Regions from separate parts of the Chryseobacterium sp. 'Rf worker isolate 10' genome, predicted to be linked through region 1. Evidence: riboswitches for the same ligand, from Rfam matches in the RefSeq annotation. Region 1 holds a riboswitch; each other region holds the start of a gene.
The links. A riboswitch is a leader RNA that binds a small molecule or an ion and turns the genes downstream of it on or off. The one in region 1 is predicted to bind S-adenosylmethionine.
Positions count from the first base shown of each region.

Region 1 (4,293 bases):
TTTCCATCGCTTCAGCAATATAAAGGTAATGCTCAAAAAACTTGATCGCCATATCTTCATAGACCTGGTAATATTGGGCAAGTTCCATCGCAATACGCATCATATTCAGTGCATACATTGCCATCCAGCTTGTTCCGTCTGCCTGTTCAAGGTGCTGGCCGTCCTTTAGTTCCATATTTCGGTCAAAAGCTCCGATATTATCGAGACCAAGAAAACCTCCTCCAAAGATGTTTTTCCCGTTTTTATCCTTTCGGTTCACCCACCACGTGAAATTAAGAAGCAGTTTCTGAAATACTTTCTCTAAGAATAATAAATCCGGTTTTCCGTTATTTTTTTCATCAATTTTAAAAACACGGAAGCATGACCACGCATGTACGGGCGGATTCACGTCACTCATATTCCATTCATAGGCAGGAAGCTGGCCGTTAGGATGCATATACCATTCTTTCGTAAGTAACAGAAGCTGTCCTTTAGCAAATTCTGCATCGATGATAGAAAAAGGAACACAGTGAAATGCCAGATCCCACGTAGCATACCATGGATATTCCCATTTGTCAGGCATGGAAATAATATCCTTATTGTGGAGATGATTCCATTCTGTATTTCTTACATATTCGTTGAAATTTCTTGGGGCTTCAAAGTTGGGATCACCTTTCAGCCATTTTCCGATATTATAATGATAGAACTGTTTATTCCAAAGCAGTCCTGCAAAAGCCTGCCTCTGGACATTTCTTTCATCTTCGTTTACGGTGTCATTCTGAACTTCTTTATAAAAATCCTCAGCTTCAGCCTGCCGAGTATTGAAAATTTCATCAAAGTTTTCAAAAGGTTCATCTGTCCCCTCAGGACATAATCTGAATTCAAAAACTTTTGATTCTCCTGCTCCAATAACTTCGTCAATCAGTAAAGAAGCTTTTGTACCTCTTTTTTCGGGATTTACTGTATCTGTTTTATGAATAATGAAATCATTGATTCCATCTTTGAAATAGGTGTTTTCACTTCTGGGAGCTCCGTAAAGCTTAGAAGTATTGGTTTCATTATCACAGAATAGACTTTGTGCATTTGAGTTTCTGGAATACAGTTTCTTGATAGAAATACTGTCGTGAGCAATGTTTATACTTCCATCATGAGAAGCATTGAGTTCTCCTTTATAAGTATTATATCCCCATTTCCAGTTGTTTCTGAACCATACAGTAGGAGCTACCAGAATAGGAGCTTCATGCTGGCTTCGGTTGCAGATCGTTACTCTGGCAAAAATATCATTGTGATCGGCTTTGCAATATTCAATGAAAATATCAAAATATTCATCATTATCGAAAATTCCGGTATCGAAAATTTCATATTCCGGTTCCTTTTTACTGCGTCTCCCGTTTTCTGCAATAAGGTCATCGTAAGGAAATTCGTTGATTGGATATTTGTAAACCATTTTCATATAGCTATGAGTAGGTGTATTATCCAGATAATAAAAGATTTCTTTGATGTCTTCCCCATGATTCCCCTGGGGGTTGCTCAATCCGAAGAACCTTTCTTTTATCATTTTGTCTTTCTTGTTCCAAAACGAAAACGAAAAACAAAAAATCTGCTTTACATCAGAAATTCCGGCAATACCTTCTTCACCCCAGCGGTAGGCATAGCTTTCGGCATTATTATGATTGGTAAAATTCCAGGCATTCCCGTTCGGGCTATAATCTTCGCGTACATTTCCCCACTGCCGGTTGCTTACATAAGGTCCCCAGTTTTTCCATTTGGTATCTTGTAATCTTTCTTTTTCAGCGGTCATATCTCATCATTTTTCCCCACGAAGTTAGTTTTTTTGAGGAGCAATTCCAATTTTTTTCATCTGAATAATTATTAATATAGTCTTGAAATACTTGTATTTAAGGGCTTTTTTGAATATTAAAATAATTTTTTTTTGAAATTAAAAGAAAAGAACTACCTTTGCATCATTCGTTCATTCAAATATTGAAAATGTTATCAAGAAAGGTTGAGGGATTAGACCCTATGAAACCTTAGCAACCCTTTGCGCAAGCAAAGAAGGTGCTACGTTCTACCAAAGTATTTTGGACAGATAACTCACTGAAGTTCTTTTTCAGCCATTTCCTGTGGCATTTTCAATTGTATTAAAATTTAATAGAATTGAAAACAGAATTAAACTATATTAATCTTTCGTATCAAACTTATTCCCAAAAGGAATACCATATCCCGTTAAGCTATCAGCTTTTTGGGAAAGATCTGTTTACAGCCCCTATCATTTTAATCAATCATGCTCTTACCGGAAATTCCAATGTATCCGGAGATAATGGCTGGTGGAAACAGTTGGTAGGAGAAAATCAGATTGTAGATACCGATAAATATACTGTTCTGTGCTTTAATATACCCGGAAACGGATATGACGATTTTTTAATTGAAGACTATGAAGACTTCACTCCTTCGGATATCGCAGCGATATTTCTGAAAGGGCTTGAAGCTTTACATATAAAAAATTTATATGCCATTATCGGAGGCTCTTTGGGAGGAGGGATTGCCTGGGAAATGCTTGCCAAGCAGCCGGATCTCGCAGAAATATTTATTCCTATAGCATGTGATTACAGAACGCACGACTGGCTTCATGCACAGTGTCTGGTTCAGAAATTTTTATTGAATGATAAAAAGGAACCATTACAGAAAGCAAGAATTCACGCCATGTTGTGTTACAGAACTCCACAGTCACTCAACGATAGATTTCAAAACCAATATAATCAGGACAAACAACGCCTGGAATCAGAAGACTGGTTGGTTTATCATGGCAATGCGATAAACGAAAGGTTTAGTTTAAAAGCATACAAGCTGATGAATCATCTCTTGATGAATATCAATGCTAATGAAATAGCACTGGAGAACATACAGGCACGAATGCACATGATCTCAGTAGATACAGACTTATTCTTCCCGGCTTCTGAAATCCGAATGTGTTTTGAAAACTTACAAGAGAAAAATAAGGATGTTTCTTATCACGAGATCCAATCTATACACGGGCATGATGCCTTCCTAATGGAATATCAACAATTAAATAATATCATTAAAAACATTTTACAGAAGTAATGAAAAATGCTAACGAAATAAAATTTTTGAAGAACAGATCAATCATCAAATTTGAAGGTGAAGATTTCCTGGGAGAAATCGGGATTGATGGACGAATTTTTAAAGCGCTTACTTTAGCGCGTATCAGTGTAGGAGTAATCTCTCAGCAGGCCATAGAAAACGGAATTTCTATCCTGGTTCAGGAAATTGATGCAGAAAAAGCAGTAGCCTGTCTTATTGATGAGTTCGAAGCAGAAAGAAAATCTGGAAAAGTTTCTCAAATCTATAGTATCAATAATGTTTCTGTAATCGGTTTTGTAGCAGAAGATTTCAATAAAGTCTTTGCAGAACTGGCAAGAAACAATGTTTTCCCATTGCTTTTGAATCAGGTAGCAGGAGAAAACAGAGTCAACATCGTAGTGACTTCCTCACAGGATGAAAAAACGAGAAACATTATAGAATCTGAAATTTTCAAAAAACCAAAGACAGTTCATCTGGCAATCATTGGTCATGGAAACGTAGGAAAGACATTGATACAACAGGTCTTGGAATCTGCAGAAGAAATTAAAAAGCGTAAAAAAATAGACCTTAAAGTAGTTGCAGTAGCTAATTCAAAGAAAATTGCCTTCAACAAAAAAGGATTTGATGCCAATTGGGGGGAAGAGGTTTTGACAGCAGAACATCCATCGAATGTAGAAGAACTGATTAATTTCTCCAATGAAAATCAATTGGAGAATCTAATTGTTGTGGATAATACAGCAAGCAAAGATTTTGTAAAAAACTATCATGCTTTAGCAGAAAATGGATTCGATCTTGTTTCTTCCAACAAAATTTTCAATACCCTTCCGATAGAAGAATACAGAAAACTAAGATATACGTTGAGTAAAAATAACAGACGTTATCTGTATGAAACCAATGTTGGTGCAGGTTTACCGTTAATTGATACCATTAAATTATTACACCTTTCAGGAGAAAATATCACAAGAATCAAAGGAGTGTTCTCCGGAACCTTGAGTTATGTTTTCAATAATTTTTCTTTGAGAGACGATAAATTCTCAACCATTATCAATGAAGCTTTGGAAAAAGGATACACAGAACCGGATCCAAGAGAAGACTTATCTGGAAATGATGTAGCAAGAAAATTATTGATCCTGGCAAGAGAATTAGACTTAATCAACGAATTCGGAGATATCAATATTCAAAATCTGGTTCCGGAAAGCTTACTTGAGGTTT
Region 1 is NZ_JBOZOF010000003.1:735,638-739,930, forward strand. Features, by position in the region: gene LKL37_RS17770 (MGH1-like glycoside hydrolase domain-containing protein) at 1-1,780, opposite strand, end outside; SAM riboswitch class I at 1,969-2,075, shown strand; gene LKL37_RS17775 (alpha/beta fold hydrolase) at 2,137-3,081, shown strand; gene LKL37_RS17780 (ACT domain-containing protein) at 3,081-4,293, shown strand, end outside.

Region 2 (4,293 bases), on a different contig from region 1:
AACATTCATACAATGTATTCAATGATTTTAACCACACGAGTCCTTCAACGCAATATTACGTTGAAAGATGTCTTCAGCAATGGCTCACTGAATATCACATAGACGGATTCCGTTGGGATCTAACAAAAGGATTTACCCAAAGCTGTTCTGAAAACGATGAAGCCTGTACCAACGCTTATCAGCAGGACAGAGTGGATATCATGAAACACTATGCAGACAGACAATGGGCTCTGGACCCGAACTCTTACATGATATTCGAACACCTTGGAACAGATGCGGAAGAACAGCAATGGGCGAACTACAGAATAGCAGAAGGAAAAGGCGTTATGCTTTGGAATAAGCAGACCGATCCTTACAATCAGAATACAATGGGATATCAGGAAAACAGCAATTATGACCGTATGAACCACAGTCTTCACGGCTTTACCAATATGAGTGCTGTAGGCTATGGAGAAAGCCATGATGAAGAAAGATTAATGTTTAAAAATCTTGCATACGGAGCGACTAACGGAAGTTATAATGTGAAAGACCTGAATACCGCTCTTGAAAGAATGAAAACTTTCGGTGCCACCTTCTTCACTATTCCCGGTCCGAAAATGATCTGGCAGTTCGGAGAATTAGGATATGAATTCAGCATCAACAGATGTGCAAACGGTACTATCGACAGCGGCTGCAGAACCGATGAGAAACCAATTGCATTCACTTTAGGATATGATACCAATGCCAACAGAAAGGCTGTTTACGATACTTGGGCTAAAATCATCAATATCAGAAATACCTATCCGGTTTTTAAATCTAAAACGTACAGTATAGAATCCAATAACCTTACGAATGATCCTAATGGTCTGATCACAAGAATTTACGTGTATGATACAGCTATTACAACAGGAACCAAGAATGTTGTGGTATTGGCTAATTATACTACATCCGTACAGAATGTAGTGCCTTATTTCCCTTACACAGGTCAATGGCAGAATCTGATGGATGACAGTATTTCAAACGTAATTTCCACAACGGCTCCGATTACTTTACAGCCGGGAGAATTCAGAATTTTTGGAAATTATGCAGGTACTTTGTCAACAGCAGATGCAAATGCAGCCAACAAATTATCCCTTCAGATTGCAGATAATCCGGTAAAAAATGGGACAGCTAAATTAGTTTTCAGCAAAGCGAAAAACGGAGAAATTTCAATTTTTGATATGACGGGTAAAAGACTGGATTCATTCAAACTGAACAAAGAAAACGGTGCGTATGAAGCGAAAATCAGTTATCCTGCAGGAACGTATCTGGTACAGCTGAAATCGGATACAGGAATAGCCATTCAAAAGATGATTGTTCAATAAAATAAATCATAAAAATCATAAAAAGGCAAATTTGCAGCATAGCAGGTTTGCCTTTTTTGTACATTTAAAAAAATAGTCTACTTTTGCAGTAGATTTATCAAGAAAGGTGGAGGGATTTGGCCCCGTGAAACCTTAGCAACCTGCACGGTTCCAGAAGTGTAAAGGTGCTAATTCCAACCCTTTGGGGGAGATAAGTGAAGTCAATACTCTATATGAATTCCATTTCTTGAAATCTTATGTATCTGCGGAAACATCCGTCAGACCCACATTATTAATTGGCAAGAATAAAAATGAAAAAATTAAGTACAGCTGTATTATTGCTTGGAGCAATTCTGGTTGCTGCTCAGGAAAGTGAGGAAAAGGGAAATCAGATCGAGGATATCATCATCGTCGGAAACCGGAATGTCAAAAGAACAAAGCTGGAGACTCCAGTTCCTGTAGATGTAATTAATATCGATAAAATCCAGAGAAGTTCTCCGCAAATGACTGCTCAGGATCTCCTGAACTATGTCATTCCATCGTTTAATGCAGTGAGGCAGTCTGCCTCAGATGGTACAGAACATATTGATCCCGTAACTCTGAGAGGAATGGGACCTGATCAGGTTCTGGTGCTGCTTAACGGAAAAAGAAGGCATTCTACGTCTTTAGTAAATTACCAGAATACAGTAGGAAATGGCTCAGTAGGAACAGATCTGAGCACCATTCCGGTGATTGCAATTGATAGAATTGAAGTCTTAAGAGACGGAGCTGCCGCACAATACGGTTCTGATGCCATTGCAGGAGTAATCAATATTATTCTTAAAAAAAATGCCGGAGCATCAGCCAGCCTTACTTACGGCTTAACCGGAAGAAACGACGGTGACACTTACCAGGCAGGAGCCAACTACGGAACTTCATTAGGAAAAAAAGACAGTTATATTAATCTTTCATTACAATTAAGCCACAGAGGGAAAACCACAAGAACACAAAATCACGACCTCGATATTTTCGGGAATAATTTTGCGTATGCATTTGCCGATGATCCTGCAGCAGCAAGAGCGGCAGATGATGCAAAGATTCAAGAAAGAGGATTAACCCGTGACGATTTTAATTTTCAGATCGGAGATGCACAAATCAGACAGGGCCAGCTGTTTTTCAACGCAGAATATCCTTTTAACGATCATTTTAAAGTCTATTCTTTTGGAGGGTTCAGTATCAAAGAAGGAAAAGGGTTTGGCTTCAGAAGACTTCCGAGCGAAACGTCTAATGTTGTTTCATCCATTTATCCAAACGGGTTTCAGGCAAGCCTTGAATCTCAGGTTTATGATCTTTCTTACGCCGTAGGAGCAAAATATAATGTGAATGACTGGTTTTTTGACCTTAGCAATACCTTTGGAAGCAACACCTTCAATTATAATGTAAACAATACAAATAATGCTTCACTGGGGGTAAAATCACCCACCCGATTTTATGCCGGAGCACACAGCTTCCTTCAGAATACCATTAATCTTGATGTTTCCAAAAATATCAACCGTTTCAATATTGCATTTGGAGGAGAATTCAGATTTGAACAATACCAGATCAAAGCGGGTGATGAAGCATCTTACACTCAATATGACATCAACGGAAATGTTGCCACAGAAGGATCAACAGTACTTGGTGCGGGCGGATCTCAATCTTTTATTGGGTTTTCTCCAAATAATGCATTGAAGAAAGACAGACATTCAGCAGCAGTGTATGCAGATGTTTCCTATGATTTAGATAAAAAACTGAATATTGATGCGGCTGCAAGATTTGAAAATTATTCAGATTTTGGAAATACGCTGAATGGAAAATTGGCGGTGCGATATGAGTTTGTAAAAAACTATGCAGTAAGAGCAGCGGTAGGAACAGGATTCAGAGCACCTTCTCTTCAACAGCAGTATTTTAATAACTCTTATGCCGATATTTCCACTTCCGGTTCCGGAATTGTAACCAAAGGAATTTTCAGAAATGATAGCGATGCAGCGAGAATTCTTGGATTTGATAAACTCAAACAGGAAACTTCTGTCAATGGAAGTGCAGGATTCACTTTAAAACCCGTAAAAGGATTATTTATTACCGTAGATGGATACTGGATAAAGGTAAAAAACAGGATTGTGATTACCAGCAATATTACCGATCCAAGACTGGATCAGTTTAAGGTTGAAAGCGGAAGATTCTTTGCCAATGCCATTGATACGGAAACAAAAGGAGTAGATGTAGTCGTTTCCTATGACTGGATTCTCGGTAACGGAAAATTAAATATGAATCTTGCCGGAAACTATACAGAAACAAAAATCACAGATTTCCATTTTCCGGAAAACTTAGGAACTCCACAAAATGAATTCTTTGGTCCGGATCAGATCAATATCATTGAAACTTTGTCACCCAAAACAAAAGCTTCATTAGGATTAAATTATGGAATCGGGAAGTTCAATTTTCTCGTAAGAAATACCTATTTTGGTAAAGTAATAAGAGATGGCTATCCATTTGGAAGCGTGCAGGAGTTTTCTCCGAAAGTAGTAACCGACATCAGTGTTGGATATGATATTACAAAAAGTATCAACTTTACTGTAGGAGCTAACAATGTATTTGATGTCTTCCCGGATCGCCAGATTTATGAAAATTCATATTATGGAGTATTCAAATATGCGCCGGTTCAGATGGGAACACTGGGGAATTACTTCTTTGGAAGGCTTAATTTTAATTTTTAATCATTAGATGAGTACTACCTCACATCAGATTGGCTGGAAAACAGCCGCAGCCATCGTGGTTTCCAATATGATCGGAACAGGAATTTTTACAACCCTGGGCTTCCAGTTATCCGATATTACCAATACCTACAGTATTTTTCTGCTATGGGGCATCGGAGGAATTCTTGCTTTGTTTGGGGCTTTCTGCTATGCCGAATTAGGCTCGCATTTTAAAGGAAACGGCGGCGATTTTATCT
Region 2 is NZ_JBOZOF010000005.1:186,133-190,425, reverse strand. Features, by position in the region: gene LKL37_RS20610 (alpha-amylase family glycosyl hydrolase) at 1-1,343, shown strand, start outside; SAM riboswitch class I at 1,435-1,540, shown strand; gene LKL37_RS20605 (TonB-dependent receptor plug domain-containing protein) at 1,634-4,057, shown strand; gene LKL37_RS20600 (APC family permease) at 4,065-4,293, shown strand, end outside.
Region 2: another riboswitch for S-adenosylmethionine. It lies ahead of LKL37_RS20605 (TonB-dependent receptor plug domain-containing protein); the one in region 1 lies ahead of LKL37_RS17775 (alpha/beta fold hydrolase).

Region 3 (4,293 bases), 160 kb from region 1:
AATCACTGATTCCCAATGATGGTGCAACAGGCATATTAAACAGAAGATCCTGGCTTTGTCTTTTGAAATATTCGATATTTCCTTTAATCCTGTTATTCAGAACAGCGAACTCCAATCCTACATTTAAATTAAGGTTGGTTTCCCATTTCACATTATTAGTAGACGTTTTTTCCAGTGTTGTTCCCGGTTCTCCGCCAAGACTGATAAATCTGTACAACTCCTGATATGCATAATAAAGTGGCTGTCCGTTTGGTCGAAGCAATTTGTCATTCCCCTGACCTCCATAGCTGGCACGTAATGTCAACTGATTGAAGACATTCAGGCTCTTAATAAATTCCTCATTCGAAATCTTCCATGAACCTCCTACTGACCAGAATCTCCCCCATCTGTTATCTTTTTCAAATCTTGAAGAACTGTCTGCTCGTCCTGAAGCTGACAGGAAATAGGTATTATTGTAGTCATATTCTACTTTTCCAAGGAAACTTAATAAGCTTAATTTATTACTGTTTCCACTGAAGCTTCCCAACAGAGAAGCTGCATCCGGCTCATAGTAATAAGGCAGTGAAAACTGGCTTCTTGTCCCGGAAATCGTCTGATAATCGTATTTATAGAATTCATGTCCTGCCAAAGCATTGATATGATGTTTTCCAAATTTCTTATCATACGTAAGAATATTACTGGTGGTATAAGAAAGTGTTCTGGTATTTGTTTTAGTCACAGAGCCTCCCGTCTCTGCACCTTGCCCCAGTAATGGATTTGAATAATAATGACCGTTATAATTCACCAAATCAACAGAGAAACTTGTCTTGAATTTCAACTCCGGTAAGAAAGTAAATTCCATGAAACCTTTTCCTGAGAAGTTATCTTCTTTATTATCATTTTTATCTAAAGGCAGTGTTGCAGCAGCATTCTGATTCTGAAGGGCATTTGTAGGTCTGTATTTTCCAAAATCATAAATTGGATTTCCATCAGCACCTAAAATATACGTTCCGTCCGGATTTCTTTCATAATAAGGATAAAATGAAGGAATAAATCTTGCTGCATTGATGATATTACTCGCTTTCGAATCCGAAGAAGTCGGAGCCTGCTGAATACTGTTTGTATAATTTAAATTCACTCCTACATTCAGCCATTTTTTGACTTCAGAATTGATTTTTAATCGGGTATTGTATCTTTTATATCCTGATTCAATCGCCATTCCTTTATCATCCAGATAGCCCAGAGAGAAGAAATAATTACTTTTCTCACTTCCTCCGCTGATATCAAGATCTACCTGATTTCTTGAAGCTACTCTCTGTAAAATATCTCTCCAGTCGTCATTCCAAAGTGGTGAAGCTCCCGGCAACAATTTACCATCTGTTCCTACCGGTTTTGGATAACCTGTTCCATATGGGTTGATCCCCAGTGAAGAAACAAGGTTGTCTGTTGCCATCTGAGCAGCTTGCTGAGCATTCACTTTCCCAGACTGATATCCATTTCTCAATGCTTCCCAGTATAATTGGAAATATTGGTCTGTATTAACCTGTTCATAGTCTTTCACTGCTCTTCCGGAGAATCCCTGACTGATATTAAAATTGACTTTAGCTTCTCCTTTTTTACCTGATTTTGTAGTAATAATGATAATTCCGTTGGCTCCTCTTGAACCATACAAAGCACTTGCTGTAGCATCTTTCAGAACACTGATGGATTCAATATCGCTCGGGCTGATAGAGTTCAGGTTTCCGTCAAAAGGAATTCCGTCTACTACATATAACGGATCACTGGAAGCACTGATGGAACCAATTCCTCTGATTCGAATGGTAGAAACAGCTCCTGGCTGCCCCGATGCACTCGTTGTTTGAATTCCGGCAACCTGGCCTTCTAATGCTTTTGTAATATTGGTTACAGGTCTGTTATTAATCTTATCACTTGAAATAGTAGCTACGGAACCGGTATAACTGTTTCTTTTAGCTTTTCCGTAAGCCACCACCACCACTTCATCAATCTCCTTTTCATGAAGGCTATCTTTTTTCGGCTTAGAATTTTGCGCATTTGCACTGGTAATCCCAAAGAAAAATGCAGCAACAGGAGGTATCCAAGCTTTAGAATTGAATAAATTTTTGCTAATCATAATCAATTTTATTTATCATATATTAAAATATTGCCCTTTGCAGAAAAGTCAGCAAAGGGCATCGATAAATACGATAAACCAAATGCTTATTTTTCCCTAAAAGGCTGAATGTAACACCTTGCCCCATGGGTAGGTTGTTAAGACTTCACAGGGTCAGTTCCCTCCGTCTTTCTTTATAAGCCGATCGAAATATGGTTGCAAAGCTAAAAACTTTTAGTCTACAAAACAAGTAGACTTATTTATTTTTCATGATAAATTTTCAAAAATTAACGTAATTTTTTAATAAAACCCATTAAAATAAAGAGTTACACACCTTATCATTTTCTCACACATGACAAATATCATTATCAATAATTTAATTACACAGAGATTAATCTGTGCAGAAATTATTGATCATTAATTAAAAAAAGTTTTTAATTTTATACTATGAAAGTTTTGATCATCAACGGCCCTAACCTTAACCTGCTAGGCACCAGAGAACCGGAAATCTATGGAACTGTTTCTATGGAAAGCTATTTGGAAAATTTACAATCTGAGTTTCAGGCTCACGAATTAAAATATTATCAGTCTAATATTGAAGGGGAGCTTATCAACAGACTTCAAGAGGATGATTTTGAAGCAGTAGTGATTAATCCGGGAGCTTTTACCCATTATTCTTATGCTATTGCTGATTGTTTGAAAAATATCCGCAAGCCAAAAGTAGAAGTACACATCAGCAATATTTACAAAAGGGAAGAATTCAGACAGAAATCAGTAACAGCAGCTAACACTGATGCAGTTTTATCTGGTTTTGGAATGGACGGGTATAGATTGGCTTTATTGAGTTTAAAATAATTCAGTTGCTTATTTCCCCACAGATTTTCACAGATGTATGTGGATAATTAGAACATAATTTATGAAGATAAAGGACAAGATTTACTGCACTGGCATTGGGGTATATTCCGGGCAACTAACGAAAAGAAAATCTTATATTATTGAAGAAATAAATACTGAAGATGTAAAGGTTCAGAATGATGAAGGAAGACTGAGATGGTATTCACAATTTTATTTTAGCGCACGCAATGAACCGGAGATAATTTCTATCAACATAGATGATCCAATAAAAAATATTGAATCTGATGCCATAGAAGTAACTATTACGTTTTCCAACAAAGCAAAATATTGGATGACTTTCACTACTCCAAAGTGTTTAGATAAAATATTGGACGAAGAATCTTACTTTTCTTCAAAACATTTTATGATCATAAAATATCTGACTGAAGAATCCATCAAATCAACAGTCTTAAAACTTGATGAACAGAATGAATTGATTGAAAACTGTCAAAAATATTAATAAAAAAGCCTCATCATTGATGAGGCTTTTTGTATGTTGATGGGTAACTATTAGATAGTTTGTTCCTGCAATTGAGGTCCTGAAGCCACTAATTTCTTACCTTCTTCAGTATCACAGTACTGCTCAAAGTTTTTGATGTATCTTGAAGCAAGATCTTTTGCTTTTTCTTCCCAGTCTGAAGCATTTTCATACGTATCTCTAGGATCTAAAATACCTGTAGAAACGTTTGGCAATTCTGTAGGGATCTCAAGATTCATAATCGGAACCTGAGTTTTAGGTGCATTATCAATAGATCCATCAATGATTGCATCGATAATTGCTCTTGTATCTTTCAGAGAGATTCTGTTTCCAGTACCGTTCCAACCTGTATTCACTAAATATGCTTTAGCTCCATGTTCCTGCATTTTACCGATCAATGTTTTAGAATACATTGTTGGGTGTAATGTAAGGAATGCTTCACCAAATGCCGGTGAGAAAGATGGCTGAGGTTCAGTAATTCCTCTTTCAGTTCCGGCTAATTTTGAAGTATAACCGCAAAGGAAGTGATATTGAGCCTGATCTTCATTCAGAATGGAAACCGGAGGAAGTACTCCGAATGCATCTGCAGAAAGATATACAATCTTCTTAGCATGACCTGCTTTAGAAGGCAGTACAATTTTGTTGATATGATAGATTGGATAAGAAACTCTTGTATTTTCTGTGATAGATCCGTCAGTATAATCTGCTACTCCATTGTTTACAACAACGTTTTCAAGAAGTGCATCTCTTTTGATGGCTCTGAAAATATCCGGTTCTTTTTCTTCTGATAAGTCAATTACTTTAGCGTAGCATCCACCTTCATAGTTGAATA
Region 3 is NZ_JBOZOF010000003.1:577,056-581,348, reverse strand. Features, by position in the region: gene LKL37_RS16990 (SusC/RagA family TonB-linked outer membrane protein) at 1-2,110, opposite strand, end outside; SAM riboswitch class I at 2,194-2,292, opposite strand; gene LKL37_RS16985 (type II 3-dehydroquinate dehydratase) at 2,537-2,944, shown strand; gene LKL37_RS16980 (hypothetical protein) at 3,006-3,443, shown strand; gene pckA (phosphoenolpyruvate carboxykinase (ATP)) at 3,494-4,293, opposite strand, start outside.
Region 3: another riboswitch for S-adenosylmethionine. It lies ahead of LKL37_RS16990 (SusC/RagA family TonB-linked outer membrane protein); the one in region 1 lies ahead of LKL37_RS17775 (alpha/beta fold hydrolase).